Regions from separate parts of the Bartonella sp. bp_1 genome, predicted to be linked through region 2. Evidence: riboswitches for the same ligand, from Rfam matches in the RefSeq annotation. Region 2 holds a riboswitch; each other region holds the start of a gene.
What was found. A riboswitch is a leader RNA that binds a small molecule or an ion and turns the genes downstream of it on or off. The one in region 2 is predicted to bind cobalamin.
Positions count from the first base shown of each region.

Region 1: another riboswitch for cobalamin. It lies ahead of metE (5-methyltetrahydropteroyltriglutamate--homocysteine S-methyltransferase); the one in region 2 lies ahead of ACYZ97_RS06945 (energy-coupling factor ABC transporter permease).
Region 3: another riboswitch for cobalamin. It lies ahead of cobU (bifunctional adenosylcobinamide kinase/adenosylcobinamide-phosphate guanylyltransferase); the one in region 2 lies ahead of ACYZ97_RS06945 (energy-coupling factor ABC transporter permease).

Region 1 covers NZ_CM147851.1:1,813,736-1,819,308, forward strand. The annotation lists gene metE (5-methyltetrahydropteroyltriglutamate--homocysteine S-methyltransferase) at 1-2,169, opposite strand, end outside; cobalamin riboswitch at 2,302-2,540, opposite strand; gene nrdH (glutaredoxin-like protein NrdH) at 2,740-2,964, shown strand; gene ACYZ97_RS09005 (flagellar hook-basal body complex protein) at 3,196-5,223, shown strand; gene ACYZ97_RS09010 (RraA family protein) at 5,259-5,573, opposite strand, start outside.
Region 2 covers NZ_CM147851.1:1,397,132-1,402,704, forward strand. The annotation lists gene ACYZ97_RS06935 (ABC transporter ATP-binding protein/permease) at 1-1,207, opposite strand, end outside; gene ACYZ97_RS06940 (pyridoxal phosphate-dependent aminotransferase) at 1,549-2,751, shown strand; cobalamin riboswitch at 2,854-3,080, shown strand; gene ACYZ97_RS06945 (energy-coupling factor ABC transporter permease) at 3,121-3,804, shown strand; gene ACYZ97_RS06950 (hypothetical protein) at 3,835-4,221, shown strand; gene ACYZ97_RS06955 (copper chaperone PCu(A)C) at 4,274-4,795, shown strand; gene greA (transcription elongation factor GreA) at 4,930-5,403, shown strand; gene ACYZ97_RS06965 (glycosyltransferase family 4 protein) at 5,403-5,573, shown strand, end outside.
Region 3 covers NZ_CM147851.1:1,092,854-1,098,426, forward strand. The annotation lists gene cobN (cobaltochelatase subunit CobN) at 1-1,305, opposite strand, end outside; gene cobW (cobalamin biosynthesis protein CobW) at 1,305-2,369, opposite strand; gene cobU (bifunctional adenosylcobinamide kinase/adenosylcobinamide-phosphate guanylyltransferase) at 2,370-2,882, opposite strand; cobalamin riboswitch at 2,912-3,128, opposite strand; gene ACYZ97_RS05395 (cobyric acid synthase) at 3,138-4,592, opposite strand; gene ACYZ97_RS05400 (glycosyltransferase family 25 protein) at 4,937-5,573, shown strand, end outside.

The DNA of each region.
Region 1 (5,573 bases), 420 kb from region 2:
CATTTCATCAACAGTTGGAATACGCGGTGAATGGATATCATAAATCCCCGGCCCCACTTCATTGGGGTAATTAAAACGGCGAAATGTATCAAGCAATTCCATTTTCGAACGTGATGTTTCAATCGAAATGACATCGGCATCCATATCGGCAATAGACGCGATGATATCGTCAAACTCCGAATAACACATATGTGTATGGATCTGCGTTGTATCTTGTACCGTGCTTTGACAAAGGCGGAAACATTCAACCGCCCAATCCAGATAATACGCCTTGTCTTTATCTCTCAGCGGCAATCCTTCACGCAATGCCGCCTCATCAATCTGGATAATTTGTGCACCGGCTTTTTCTAAATCTTTCACCTCTTCACGAATCGCCAATGCAATTTGACGGCATGTATCCGCGCGCGGCTGATCATCACGTACAAATGACCAATTCAAAATAGTCACAGGCCCGGTCAACATGCCTTTCACCGGTTTTTGCGTAAATGATTGGGCAATCTGCCACCATTGAACAGTCATGGCTTGCGGACGGCTGACATCCCCATAAATAATGGGCGGACGCACATAACGGGATCCATAGCTCTGCACCCAGCCATGCTGAGTAAACGCGAAGCCTGACAGCTGCTCACCAAAATACTGTACCATATCATTGCGCTCAAATTCACCATGTACCAATACATCCAGCCCTGCCTCTTCCTGCCATGCAATGGCATCGCGCGTCCGTTCACGTAAAAAGTCATTATAAACCCGTTTATTGATCTCGCCTTTGGAAAATTGCGAGCGTACTTTTCGCACATCGCTTGACTGCGGAAACGATCCGATTGTCGTTGTAGGAAACAATGGCAAACCGAGAATATCACATTGCTTTTTATATCGTTGCCCATAGGGTGAAGAACGATTGACGGAATGCTTCTTTTGATAATGTTTTTGCAAATCCGGTTGATGGATGCGTAATGATGAATACCGATTGGAAACAGCTTCCGCATTATCTTCAAGTTGTTGACGCACATCATTGGGTTGCCCTCCCAATGCTTTGGCCAGAACAGACAGCTCTTCCAATTTTTGTGTTCCAAAAGCAAGCCATGATTTTAACTCGTCATCCAGTTTAGTCTCAAGAGCCAAATCAATCGGCACATGCAACAACGAACAGGAGGGGGCCAATTCTACACGCTCTACACCCAACCGCTTGACAATCGGCGACAGTCTCTCAATCCACTTTCGCAAATCGGTACGCCATATATTGCGTCCATCGATGACACCCAAGGAAAGAATCTGGGTATCACGCAATCCCCCAACGATATTATCCAGCTGATCATCACCACGTACAAGATCAATATGTAAGCCACCAACCGGCAATGACAAAGCTGTCTGGATATTATCGCCCAGATCGCCAAAATAACTTGCCAGCATAATTTGGGGGCATTTTTCTTGAGTAAGAAGCCGATAAGCATAATCAAATGCACCGCGTTGATTGGCATCCAAATCTGTCACCAGAACCGGTTCGTCAATCTGCACCCATTCACAACCAACCGATTTGAGTTGCTGCAACAATTGCAGATAAATCGGCAGGAGATGTGGTAACAGGCTAAGCGGATCAATATCCGCCTCGCGACATTTTGACAGCATTAAGAATGTAATCGGCCCAAGAATGACTGGACGGGTTATAATCCCTTCGCTTCTGGCTTCCAAAAACTCTTCTACCGGTTTTATGGACTTTAGGGAAAATGGCTGGCGCGGTCGTAGCTCCGGCACCAGATAATGATAGTTGGTATCAAACCATTTGGTCATTTCCAATGCCTTGCGGCCTTTTGTATATTCACCTTGATGACAACTGCAATCACCACTTTCTTCATGTCCACGGGCCAAAGAAAAATAATGCTCAAGAAAACTTTTCGGCGTTGCAAGCTCTGCCTTTTCATTCATAACGCCAACCATGATGGCCGTATCCAACACATGGTCATAGAGCGAAAAATCATTGGACGGGATGATCGTAATTCCCTGCCGCTTTTGTAAAAGCCAATGTCTTTTCCGAAGCACGGAGGCTATTTTTAAAAGTTCGGATTCACTTATTTCATGGCGCCAAAATGATTCAAGTGCCTGTTTCAATTCTCGTTTTGCACCAATCCGCGGAAAGCCGAGCGATGCGGTTTTTATTGTTTTTCCAGTCATAATAAACCCCTATAAAAGGGGGCAAAGGGTAAGCGGACACCATTTGGAATATATACAATATTCCATCCGGCAACCTCCGGGACACCCCGCCCGTAGATAATGGAACACGCCTGCCTCCTCATAAAGACAGAACATGCTTTTCATGCCGCGGCAGGTCTCCTGGCTTGCAGGTCAACGCCTTCATCCGTCTTCCCGAATTTTCATTCAGTGACATCAATGGATATCGGCTCACCACATACAGTTGCGGGGGCAGCTCCGGCTTTTAGCATTCTGCGATAAGATCAGCATCAACCAATCCATTAGAAATGCCATACCGGATTCCCTCTTAGCTATGTCGGTTAAAACAAAGAACCACGACAAAAAATGATTTGGCATAGCCTTTTCACAAAGTCAATAATCATATAAAGATTTGCTTATATGTTTATGTATTGATATAAAATCAGATCGCAATATTGATCTTGTTCTGCTCCCAAAAAACTTCATATTGACGATTTGTAAACTTTTTATATCTATATATTGTGTCATATCCTTCAAAAACCGTCTATGAGACACAAGAGCAGGAGCATCGACATGACCATTACCATTTATTCCAAACCATCATGTGTTCAATGCAACGCCACTTATCGTGCACTGGCCAATATGGGTATTGATTATGAAGTGGTTGATATTACAGAGGATAAAAAGGCTTTTTCCTATGTCCAGCAATTAGGCTATCGGCAGGTACCGGTTGTCGTTGCCGGAGAAAATCACTGGTCAGGTTTCCGTCCCGATATGCTGAACGGACTACCGCACTAGACTCTAAACTTCAAAGGAAGCTACTTGCTATCCTCAATCAGGACAAAGAGGGGATTACCTTTTTAATCGTCTTTAACGTTGCATCATGCCCCATTTGTGTAATGTAAAAAAAATATGCCGCTTTGCTATTTGCATCATACTGAAGATACTGCCTGAGCTTGAATATCCAGCTTCACGCAAGCTTATCCGTATAAAAGATAGGCTGTAAAAGTGTAAAACGGGGAAAGCGGCATGAGCGTCTATGGCATGATGCGAACCGGTGTATCGGGCATGAACGGACAGGCAAACCGCCTTTCCAGTATTGCCGATAACGTCGCCAATTCTGCCACCACGGGTTACAAACGTTCCGACGTCCAGTTTTCAACCCTTGTTATTCCAAACAATTATCGCAGCTATCAATCAGGCGGCATCAATAGCCATGCCCGCCATATGATTTCCCAACAAGGAACCGCTCGTCCTACCCATGAATTGGGCGATGCCATGATCAACGGCTCAGGGTTCTTTCAGGTCGAAGATTCAGGTGGCCGAAAATTTCTGACACGTGCCGGTTCATTCCGTCCAGATAAAGACGGTTATCTGCAAAATGCCCAAGGCTATTATCTTCTGGATGAAAAAGGCCAAAAATTAAAAATAGATTCCAATGAAAAGCTTGAGAGTGAAGTCACGACAAAAATCGATATGTCGATGAATCTCAAGGCGACAGACACGGCACATCCACTTAACCCCCGCCCCAGCAGCAAGGTGAATGTTTCCGGTAACATCAATAAAGATACACCGATCATGCCAACTCTCGGCATCAATCCTTCAATACAACTCGACAAGACAGCATCAACGATTACACTACCATTCGATCCTGATAATGCGGCAACATACAATGAGAAATCATCTGTTACGGTCAAGGACGGACAGGGACGCGATGTCATACTTGATGTCTATTTGAGCAAAACCGCTCCAGACAGCTGGACCATGAATATCCAGAAGCTTATGCCTGACGGAAGCCATCAGCAGGTTTTACAAAATGAACCCCTGAATTTTGATACAGCCGGCAACCTTATCGGTGCACCGGCCAACTTGTCGCTCAATATACCAAATGAAGATGGCAATACCTTTACACTCGACTTCAACCTTGGCGCGAATGTAACGCAAAGCGGTTCATCAAGCTCCGTCAAATTGACATCAGATCGCCGCTTTGATCCAGATAATCGTGCAACCTATCATGAAAAAACGACCCAGACCGTATATGATAAAAACGGGAATGCCATCAATATAGATACCTACTTCACCAAAAAAGATGACAACACTTGGGAAGTCAATGTCTACGGTCAGGATATTTCAACCAATCCCCCCGGCTACATTCGTCTTTCCGGTAGCCAGATAGTCCATTTTAATGAATCCGGTGGTATGATCGATTCCAATTCCGGTATGGTGCTGACAATCCCCGATGCAACAGGCAATGATTTTACAGTGCAAATGTCATGGGGTGGTCTCCTCACTCAAAAAGAGCTAGCAAGCGACCTCTCCAGCAATATCGACGGACTCAATCCTAACGACCCAAACTCATATAACCGGAAACAGACGGTCACGGTCTATGACCCCTATGGTCAAGCCATACAATTGGAAACCTTCTTCACCAAAACAGGCCCGAATGAATGGCAGATGAGCGTTTATAGAATGCATGACTCTACCAAACCGGCAACCTATCAGCTGTTGACAAAAGAGTACCCAATCACATTTGATGCCAATGGCAAGCCTACAAATCCGCTCGGCTTGGCTAACCCTTCTATCGCTATTCCCGATTCAACCGGCAGCGGTGTTTTCAATGTTGATCTCAACCTTCAGAATATGATGACCCAGACCGGCGCCGATTATATTGCATCGCTGCGATCCAACGGTCATCCGGAAGGATATTACCAGAACTTTACAATCGGCACGGGCGGTGAAGTTATGGTCAACTATACCAATGGTGTTATTATGGAAAAAGGCCGGTTCAAACTGGGTTCAGTCATCTCTCCTGATGAACTGACCGTACTTTCCGGCACTGTTTTCGAAGTCAACGAAAAGAGTGGCGAGCTGGTCACCGGTTATCCGGGCGAAGACGGCTTCGGCTCAATCATGTCCGGTGTGTTGGAAGAATCCAATGTCGAGATGGGCGATGAATTGGCCCTGATGATTCAGGCCCAACGCGACTACACCGCCAATTCAAAAGTTTTCCAAACCGGCGATGAAGTCTTTCAGGTTATTACCAATCTCAGACGCTAGTAAAAAAGCAGGGAACCTTTCCTGCTGTATCATTATCAGTCAATAAATTCGCAACCCGCTTTTTCCAAAGCAATATCAACCCATGACCGATCAACAGTCCCTGCTTCGGTCTCTTGCATCTGGCGTTCTTCAGCGGCATGTTTTTTCTGTGTCGCCTGTAAAACAGTTTCAGCATAGTCACGCGCCACACAGACAACACCATCACTATCACCAAGTATAAGATCACCAGGCGCAATAGTCATACCTTCAAGCGCGATATCAAAACCGATTTCACCGGGCCCATTTTTATAAGGCCCGCGATGCGTCACACCCAAAGCATAAACCGGCAAATTTTTTTGACGAAAAGCATC
Region 2 (5,573 bases):
TGAAATCCGAAAAAGCCAGTTCATCTGACTGCCCGTTTTCCATGCTTATATGTTCAATACGGCCATCATCGACATGATCCATCTGTTGTACAGCCTGACGGAAAGTCGCCGTACGCAGCATCGTGGCGCGCCAATCGGCCAAGGCACCATAATTATCCACAAACCACCGCAAGGATTGATGCGCCTGATTGAACGCTTGAACGGCAGCCTGTAACCGGCCAAAATCAATACCGCCACCAAAATAGATAGGAGCCGCAATAATATAGGGCGCAACATTACTTACCCAGCCATAACCGGCCGTAATGCCGGTCAATTTGGTTGTTGCAATGACAATACGCCATATAGCTGCCAAGACATTATTGACCCGCCCATCAAGATAGCGTTTTTCATCCGCTTCACTGCCCATCAGCGTCACGGAATCAATTGACCGGTTTGTATGCATCAAAGCGGCACGCAAATCAGCTTCGCGTGCATAGCGATTAGCATTGATTGTTACCAGATTACGGGCCACAAACCAGGTCAGGAATGAAGCAAAGCCGACATAAAGGATAACCGCCCAGATCATATAACCGGGCAGCGGAAAACTATAACCGGCAATAGTAAAGACAAAACCGGCAGTCATCGACCACAGTTTTGGTACAAACATCATCAATGTTACTGACGCTTGCAAAAGATTGATCCCCAAATCAGCCGTCGCTTCTGCCAAATGGCGGGCGTCTTCATGCAACCGCTGATCCGGATTGACACCGACTTCACCGGCCATGGAAAGCCGAAATGCCCGACGCGGTTGCATCCACTGGCTGATGAGATCATCTGTCAGCCCTTCACGTAGCTTGAGTTTAAGATATTGGTTGAGAAATGTCTGCGTCACATTGAATACCAGCAGCACACTGGCAATCGCAAAGAAAACCCCCAATTGAAAAATAAAGCCGTTGAAGTCACGACGGCTTAGCGCATTGAAAAAATCTTCTGTCCACGTAACAATCTGCAACTGTCCACGACCGATCAATATGATCAGTACAAAAATACCGAAAGCGGTAATCAACAGCGCATTACGCGTATGCGATTGCCAAAAAGCAATAAACATCAAACGCGCCTGATGTAAAAAACCTGTATTGGCGACTTCGCCTTCCCGCAACAGACCGGGTGTCACAGCAGCATCATCATATCCCGCTTTGCCTGCCTGTCTTTTTTTCTTGTCCACCATACAGTTCTTCCTTATCAGGCCGTTCTCTTAACCGGCAATAACGGCAGGAATGCGAGAGTCGCATAAAGGCAGACATTGTAAATGTGCATGGAAATAAAAGCCTTCGATCATAAAATTATACTATGCTACCACTTTCTTAAAAAAAACATTCAAAGCAGAAAATAAAATTTTTTCCTATACAGTTTTTTGATCAATGTTTTCTTGCACTTTGCCTCATCTTGCGACATAGATTGCGACATCTGGTTTTCTGCCATTGAACGGTATTTTGCAATATTGGAATATACACAGCAATGTCATTTAACCAATCATGGTCCATTTGCCGATTTTGAGGAGACGAAATCATGGCTTTTATTGCTGATGCCCTTTCCCGCATCAAACCTTCTGCAACCATCGCTGTTTCACAAAAGGCCCGTGAGCTGCAGGCTAAAGGTCGTGACGTCATTGCATTGAGCGCTGGCGAGCCTGATTTTGACACACCTGACAATGTCAAACAGGCAGCTATTGCTGCCATCCATGCCGGTAAAACCAAATATACACCTGTTTCAGGTATTCCGGAATTGCGTGAAGCCATCGTCAAAAAATTCAAACGTGAAAACAATCTCGATTATAAGCCTGAACAGATTATTGTCGGCACAGGCGGCAAACAGATATTGTTCAATGCATTCATGGCAACCCTCAATCCCGGCGATGAAGTCATTATCCCGGCGCCTTATTGGGTAAGCTATCCAGAAATGGTCTCGTTGATGAACGGCACCCCTGTTTTTATCGAAACCAAAGAAGCGCATGATTACAAGTTACAGCCGGATGAGCTAGAGAGTGTCATTACCGATAAAACCAAATGGTTTATCTTCAACTCCCCTTCTAATCCATCTGGCGCAGCCTATACCCATGATGAACTTAAAAAGCTGACCGATGTTCTGCTTAAATATCCGCAGGTCCATATCCTGACCGATGATATGTATGAACACCTGACCTACGGCGATTTCAAATTTGTCACCCCCGTCGAGGTAGAGCCTAAACTTTATGAACGTACATTGACCATGAACGGCGTGTCAAAAGCCTATGCCATGACCGGCTGGCGTATCGGCTATGCCGGTGGACCGCTACCTTTGATCAAGGCTATGGATACGATTCAAAGCCAGCAGACATCCGGTACATCTTCTATTTCACAATGGGCCGCTGTTGAGGCTCTCAACGGACCACAGGATTTTGTCAACAAAAACAAGGCGATTTTCCAAGCCCGCCGTGATTTGGTTGTCTCCATGCTCAATCAAGCCAATGGAATCAAATGCCCTGTGCCGGAAGGTGCCTTTTACGTCTATCCTTCCTGTGCAGGCCTCATCGGTAAAAAGACACCATCCGGCAAAGTAATCGAAACAGACGAGGATTTCGTGACTGAACTTCTTGAAACAGAGGCCGTTGCCGTTGTCCATGGCAGCGCTTTCGGTCTGGGGCCCGCATTCCGTATTTCCTATGCAACATCGGAAAAACTGCTTGAAGAAGCCTGTTCACGAATTCAGCGTTTCTGCGCAAGTCTGCGTTAATCGCATACGAATAGAACGTATTAAATAACAACGCGCACCATAAAAAAACCGCCCTTTAAGGGGCGGTTTTTTATTCATTGCATTGCGTTGATATCTGATCCGTTTTATGGATATTTTGACGGTTTTCCAAAAGACAGACGTCTGGCGGAATATAAAAGGGAAAACGGTAAGATTGACCAAACGAGGGATCAAAGCCGTGACTGCCCCCGCAACTGTATATGAACGGGCTTATACAATCGGGTGAAAGCTCGGCCACTATGTAAATGGGAAGGTTTGTATAAGCTGTTTCGGTCATGAGTCAGGAAACCTGCCGTCATTATTGTTACGAATCCGATTAAAAGGCACGGTGGGTGCCAAAGGAGATAAAATATGCATATTGAACCAGGCGTTGTCACAGGCGCAAAACTTGTTCTCAGTTACGCAACAGCAGCAACCGCTTTTTCCATTGCTGGCAAAATGGCATGGGATACGATCAGAAAAGATGGCGGTGTTCTATCACTGGCTGCACGTAGCCTGATCACAACCGCACTTGTTTTTTGTTTTTTCGAAGTTTTACCCCATCATGCGGTTGGTGTATCCGAAGTCCATCTGATATTGGGCTCGACCCTGTTTCTGATCTTCGGCGCTGGGCCAGCAGCAATTGGTCTGGCATTGGGACTACTTGTCCAAGGTCTTTTTTTCGCCCCCTTTGACCTGCCTCAATATGGCATGAATGTTACAACTCTGCTGGTGCCGCTCTATGGCATGAGTCTGTTAGCCAAGCGTCTCATCCCCAATAAAGTCGCGTATAAGGATGTCAAATATTCACAGGCGCTAGCACTCTCAACCAGCTATCAGGCCGGCATTGTCGCATGGGTCGCATTCTGGGCCTTTTACGGCGAAGGTCTAAGCGTTGGCACTTTGGCCAATGTATCGACTTTCGGCATTGCTTATATGAGTGTCATTCTGGTTGAGCCATTGGTTGATCTTGGCGTCCTTGCCATAGCTAAAGCTTTTGACAAGATTGAAAACAGCGGCCTTGTGCAACAACGCCTCTATCAATCTGCCAGCTAAGAAAAAATCCTTAAGGAACGCAATACGATAATGCGTGACGCAACCGCCAAAGCTCATTCTAAAAAAAAGATGTTCAGACTTTTTCTGGCCTTTGCCCTTTTTGTACAGTCCATGGGTATGGCCATGGCTGGGCCGGCGGATGCGTCACCCCTAACCCAATATGATGCCTTTGGCAGTATTATTTGCGGTACACAAAACCACAGCCATAATGCATCCAATCATCCTATCGCGACCTGTTGCGGGACGGGATGCATCCTCAATGGCATCACAACACAAGACTTCGGCCAGCATGACGCTATTTTAAACCTGAATATGCGTGATGGTGAAAGACTTGCCCTGTCACATCCTCAAGACGAGAAACATGTTCTTTACCGAGGCCCCTTCCGCGCCCGGCCCCCTCCTCTCCAAAGATTTTAACAACATCCTTTTCCAATCATAAACAGATTTTAAAAATTCTCAGGAGATATCCATGTTTCATTCTTTTTTCCAACGTCTCAATAGACGTGCTTTTGCTCTGCTTCTTATGACAGCTCTGCTTGGCTTGACAAATTTTGCCCATGCCCATGAATATAAAGCCGGATCACTCGAAATAGATCATCCATGGTCACGTGCCACCCCCAATGGAGCCAAGGTTGCCGGCGGATACCTTAAAATTATCAATCATGGCAATGAAGCCGACCGTTTGGTTTCTGTTTCATCCGAGCTTTCAGGAAAGGCCGAAATTCATACCATGTCAGTTGAAAATGGTGTCATGAAAATGCGCCATCTGATGGATGGCGTTGAAATTCCTGCCGGCAAAACCATAGAATTCAAGCCCGGTGCCTATCATATCATGTTCATGAATATCACAGCACCGGTTAAGGCCGAGACAAAGTTCAAAGGCAAGCTGGTCTTTGAAAAAGCCGGTACAGTAGATGTTGAGTTTGCTGTTGAAGCTATGGGAGCACAAACACCTGAACATAATCAGCATCAGGATAAGCACCAACATTAGTTTAATTTTTGCAAATTAAAAATTTTACGCTATATTAGATATCAGATTGATCAAATGTAACGGGTTCCAGAAGAAATTCTGGAAGCCGTTTCTTTTTATACTGGCCACAAGGCAAAACAAGAAAGGGGACTTAGATGGAAACGGTTCCAATGACAAAAACAGGTTTCGAGCGCCTTAAGGAAGAGCTCCGCTGGCGTCAACAGGACGAACGTCCGCGTATTATCGAAGCCATTTCAGAAGCGCGCGCCCATGGCGATCTGTCTGAAAATGCCGAATATCATGCAGCCAAAGAAGCACAGAGTCTGAATGAAGGCCGTATCAATGAACTGGAAGGCTATGTTGCCCGCGCTCAGGTCATTGAGATTTCTTCGCTTTCAGGCGACAAGGTTGTTTTTGGCGCCACTGTGAAGCTGATTGATGAAGATACCGAAGAAGAAAAAGTCTATCAGATTGTCGGTGATCAAGAAGCCGATGTTAAAGATGGCAAAATTTCAATCTCTTCCCCCATTGCACGAGCTTTAATCGGCAAAATGGAAGGCGATACGATTGAAGTCAACGCACCGGGCGGTGCGCGTGGTTATGAAATCATCGAGATTTTGTTTATCTAATGAATACATCGCTTGACGATACGGATATTATCGCCCCGAATTTCAAAAAACGTCTTTCGGGGGTGACATCCACAATCATACAGTTGGTACCTTTACAGCGCCGTCATGGCGTCCATATCACCACACTCGGCCCCGGCCTTCCTGACAGTCTGCCTTCCTTAAGCTGGTTT
Region 3 (5,573 bases), 300 kb from region 2:
CAGCAAATGAATCAGTGTATCACCATCAATCGGCAAATCCTCAATATTGTAACCTGCCTGTTGCATCTCCTGCAGCGCCAGAAGTGTAGATGCCGGCGTATCCAATCCAACGCCATGTCCAAGCCTGCCGTCGCCACCAGGATAATTGGCAATGACAAGTGCAACATGGCGTTCATGTCGCGGCTTTTTTTTCAATCTTACCCAATTAGCGGCAAGGGCAGCCACATAATCAATGCGATCCACCAAAGGCTGATAGAATACAATATTGCATTGCGTTTCTTCATCGTAATGATCGGCAATCTTGAACGAGACAGCACGAGTCATAACCCGACCATCAATCTCGGGCAAGGCGACATTCATTGCAAGATCACGAGCTGAAAGTCCTTGCGTGGATTGACTCCAGCTCGCTTCATCCTGTCCCGAAAAAATAACCTGCAAGACCATCGCATCCTTATATTCAAGAATGGTCGCCTCGCGATCATCAAGCCCCGTAGAAACGGCAAAACCCGTGGCATTCAGCACAATATCCGGCGGGCAATGGTTGAAAATTTCTGAAACAACCTTGCAAGATAGCGGATCCTTCAAACTGGAAACAAAAATTGGCAGCGCCTGCATACCTTGACAATCCAAAGCTTCAATCAAAGCCTGTACCGGCTTCAATTGACCACTTTGTACCAATGCCCGATAAAAACATATCGCAACAACCGGCCTGCCATCAGCCTTAAAACGTGCCAGCAGATCATCAGAACGATTACTACCTTCCGGCCACCACAATCCTGCTTTCATTAAAGGCCGCGCAGACAAAGGCTTTTCATCCCGCCCGATCAGAAAAGCCATATAATTTAAAAACTGTTGGGCATTTTCAGCCCCACCTTCTAACAAATACTGCCACAACGCATAGCTATGTTCACGCGGCACTGTCGAAAAACGTTCAAGATTTTCATCCCATTTATCATCACCAGGGATCACAACCAGTGCAATATTATGTTCCAGTGCAGTACTATGAAACATCTGAAGGCCATAAGGCCAATAGGCTTCTCCGCCAATTACCCGTACAACAATAATTTTGGCATATTGCACGGTACGGTCAATATAAGTATCGACCGACATAGGATGCGATAATTGCATCAAATTAGCCAAACGCAATTGAGGTAGACCCTGTCCAAGCACTGCCTTAGCCGCACTCAAACAGGCAATTTCTGTGTCCGCTGCAGACAAAAAAAGCATATCTGCCGGAGACTGCCCAAGATCAATAGCTTCCTCAGCATCACTTAAGGTGCCTTTTTGTGCCAGCAATAAATGCATTAGAAAAAACTGGCCATTTCTTGTTTTATTTTTTCCTGATCCATCTCGTTCAAACCAATCACGACAAGACGGCTCTGACGTTTTTCCTGCGCCGACCAAGGCCGATCAAAATAACTATCAATGCGTGAACCGACAGCCTGAACAACCAGCCGCATCGGCTTGCCGTCCACATCAACAAAACCTTTAAGTCGTAGAACATCATGCCGAGCAATCACATCCTCGAGCCGGGCAAGAAATGCTTTCTGATCAACAATCTTATGTCCCTCGACAACAAAACTTATAAAATCGTCATGGCTATGCGGCACCCCGTCTTCATGGTGCAATTCATGATGGGATTTTCGGTTGCCGATATCCATTTCCGTGCCAATCCCAAGCCCCAGCAAAAGATCAGCGCCGAGATTACCGAAGCTCGCCTCGAGCATGCGGACAGGCCGGGTTGAACGACTGGATACTTCTTTTCTAACAATATCCATCGCCTTTCCATCAAGCTGATCGACCTTGTTCAAAACAATGAGATCAGCAGCATGAATCTGGTCTTCAAAAAGCTCTTCCAAGGGACTTTCATGATCCAACGATTCATCGCTACTACGCTGATGATCAATCCTGTCATGATCATCAGCAAAACGCCCTTGTGCCACAGCAGGTGCATCAATAACGGTAACAACACCATCAACTGTTACCTGCGTCTTGATTTCCGGCCAATTAAAGGCAGCCACCAAAGGCTGGGGAAGCGCCAATCCCGATGTTTCAATAACAATATGATCTGGCCGGTCAGCGCGTGCCAGAAGTTTGCCCATTGTCGGAATAAAATCTTCTGCCACTGTACAACAGATACAGCCATTATTAAGCTCGATTACATCCTCGTCACGACAGTTTTCAATGCCGCATCCCTTTAAAAGTCCGCCATCAACCCCCATATCGCCAAACTCGTTGATGATGAGGGCAATCCGTTTGCCTTGTGCATTCTCTAACAAAGAACGGATCATTGTCGTCTTACCCGAACCCAGAAACCCCGTAATAACAGTCACGGGTATTTTGGATGATAAAAATTCCTGACCCATCATCTATCCTTTCAATTTGAGCGGCAGACCGGCAGCGATGAAATAAACTTCATCCATTTCTTTTGCCATTTCTTGATTGAGCAAACCGGCAAGATCACGAAAACGGCGCCCCAATTCACTTTCGGGCACCAGACCAAGCCCCACCTCGTTGGCTACAAAAACTACAAGCCCCTGCATTTTTTTCAGCGATTCAATAAAGCGGTCAAATGTCTTTTCAACTTTTGCGTTATAATAAAGCAGATTACTCAGCCAAAGCGTCATACAATCAACCAAAATGGCAGAGTTCTCATCCGTTTCTTCAAGCAGTTTTTCAGCTAGCTCAAGCGGCGCATGAAGATTGTGCCATTCAGGCCCGCGCCGCGCCCGATGCCGAATGATCCGCGTTGCCATTTCTTCATCAATAATTTCAGCCGTAGCAAGATAAACGGGTTTCAAACCGCTTTTTAAAATGATATCTTCGGCAAATTGCGATTTGCCTGAACGTGCCCCGCCGAGCACCAATATAAGTTTTGCCAAAACAACCTCCGTGTCGGCACCGAAAAATCCGGCAAATCAACCAATCGGCAGGTCTCCTGGCTCGCGCTTTGACAAAATCTGCCGCCTTCCCGATTTCTCAGTGGCTGCTATAAAGCCTTGGCATCTTCTAACGCTCTACAGTCGCGGGGTCGGCTGTGATATAGCAATGAAGCTTTCACATTCCCTTTTCACTCTTTTGTTCATATTTTGAATAATCACAAAAAAGACCGATAATTGACGTTAGCGTGCCCCTCATCAACGCGCAAGAGCAAAAAGCGCATCAATATCGATTGCTTGCGCCAATGCGTTGGCAATGTCATCCAATGCCTGATCAATAATATCATGTTGATTGCAACCGGACGAAAAACCACCAAGCCTTTTAAGAAACTTCTGACGAAAAGTACCATTATTAAACAGTCCATGCAGATAAGTTCCCCATACTCTGCCATCTGAAGAAGCCGCGCCTTCCTTACGTCCATCAATTTCAAGAAAAGCATTATCACAATCAGGGCCGGCGCTTTCTCCCAAATGGATTTCATATCCCTGCAAATCAGTATGATCGCGATAGGAATGAGCCATTATATTGCGCGTAATCTTTTCAGGTTTTAAAGCTGTCACGATATCAAGCAGCCCCAAACCATTAATCCGGCGCGTGCGCCCTTCTATTCCGTCCGGATCATCAATAATACGGCCAAGCATCTGAAACCCACCACATATCCCGATGATTTCTGCACCGTTTTCATAACAACGGCGAATATCATCAGTCCATGACTGATTCTGAACCGTCTCCATATCTGCAATGGTTGCCTTGCTACCTGGAATAATCACGGCATGGCAATCATAAGCGATCGGTTCACCCACACGGACAAAAACAAGATCAACATCTTTTTCCTGAATCAGAGGATCAAAATCATCAAAATTGGCAATATGCGGCAAAACAGGAACAGCAATTTTAATCCGCCCGGTTGAAGCTCCTCGAACCTTAAAAAGGCCGACAGAATCTTCTGCCGGCAATCGGCTCATAGCCTCAATCCACGGGACAACCCCATAGCTCGGCCAGCCTGTATATTTTTCAATCTCTTTAAGTCCATCATCAAACAATGAAGGGTCACCACGAAATTTATTGATGAGATAACCGGCAATACGCTCCCGGTCGCACGAGTCCAAAATGGTATGTGTGCCGACAAGCGAAGCAATAACACCACCACGATCAATATCCCCTATAAGCACCACAGGAATATCGGCCTTTTCTGCAAATCCCATATTGGCGACATCATTTTTGCGTAGATTGGTTTCAGCAGGTGACCCCGCACCTTCAACCAAAACAATATCGGCTTTACTTTTTACTCTTTCAAATGATTTCATCACATAAGGCAGCAGCTTGCCTTTCATATCTTGGTATTCATATCCCTTGGCATTACCATAGACTTTGCCTTGAACAATGACTTGTGCACCATTTTCACTTTGTGGCTTCAACAAAACTGGATTCATATCAACGCAAGGCTCTACACCACAGGCAAAAGCCTGCAGCCATTGTCCTCGTCCTATTTCTCCCCCTCCCGAAGCAACCGCAGCATTATTAGACATGTTCTGCGGTTTAAAAGGCCTCACACGCAGACCTTTATGACGCGCAAGACGACAAAGGCCAGCAACCAGAACGGTCTTACCAACATCCGATCCCGTTCCCTGAAACATTAAAGCCCGCGCCATATTACCACCTATTCCATAGTCTTTCCGGCATCTGCATATAATAACATTTTTTCAAAAAAAAGAGCGTGATTCATACTTATTTAAGCCTTCGATAACCTGGAATTAACAGATTGCCTTTAAACAGAAGGTCAAGAGCAAATTGAAAAGCCTCTTCTTTCCGGATCAGGTATTGCGTACCGGAATGTTCCTCATAGTTCGAGGAAAACTAGTCTTAAAAAAACTGCGTATCGGCCACGTCGAACGCAGTTTTTTTTTATTTTAAGCACCTCAATCAACTGCCTGTGCATGGACTTCACCACAATGCCACGCTAAAAGACAGCATCTGCAATTTGTATTCTAAAATAATGGTATCTCCAATTCAAATACCCCAATTCTATATTATCAATCTCGATCGCGCAGCCGAGCGCTGGGCTCATATTGAGAACCAGTTCAACAAACTTGATCTAAAACCAATCCGCGTCAGCGCCGTTGATGGTAAATTATTGCGTCCCGAAGATACCCTTCTCTACCATACAGGACGATATCGGCATTTACGAGATGGAGAAATAGGCTGTTTTCTTAGCCATCGCAAATGCTGGCAAATGATTGTCGATGGCGATCATGATTATGCCTTTGTATTTGAAGATGATGTCTACATTTCCTCAAAAATTAAAGACTTTCTGAAAACCGGTTTATGGCAAAATGCGCCCGGTCTAATTTCTGTTGAACAATTCTATCCCGATATTCTCGTGCGGGGCAAAATCGTTACGGGAAAAGGCGGATTCAACGTCCATTTTGTTGCTGGAGAGAACCCTGGTACCGGCGGCTATTTGGTTTCAAAGACATTTGCACGGATTTTACTCGAAAACTCTGATCCGTTTTACCATCTAGTTGATTCATTTATGTTCAGTCCAAAAAGATTCATCGCTTCAAAATATGGCAGTTACCAGCTTGATCCCGCTCTATGCCTGCAAGGACGAAAAAACCAAGATTTTGCCGCTT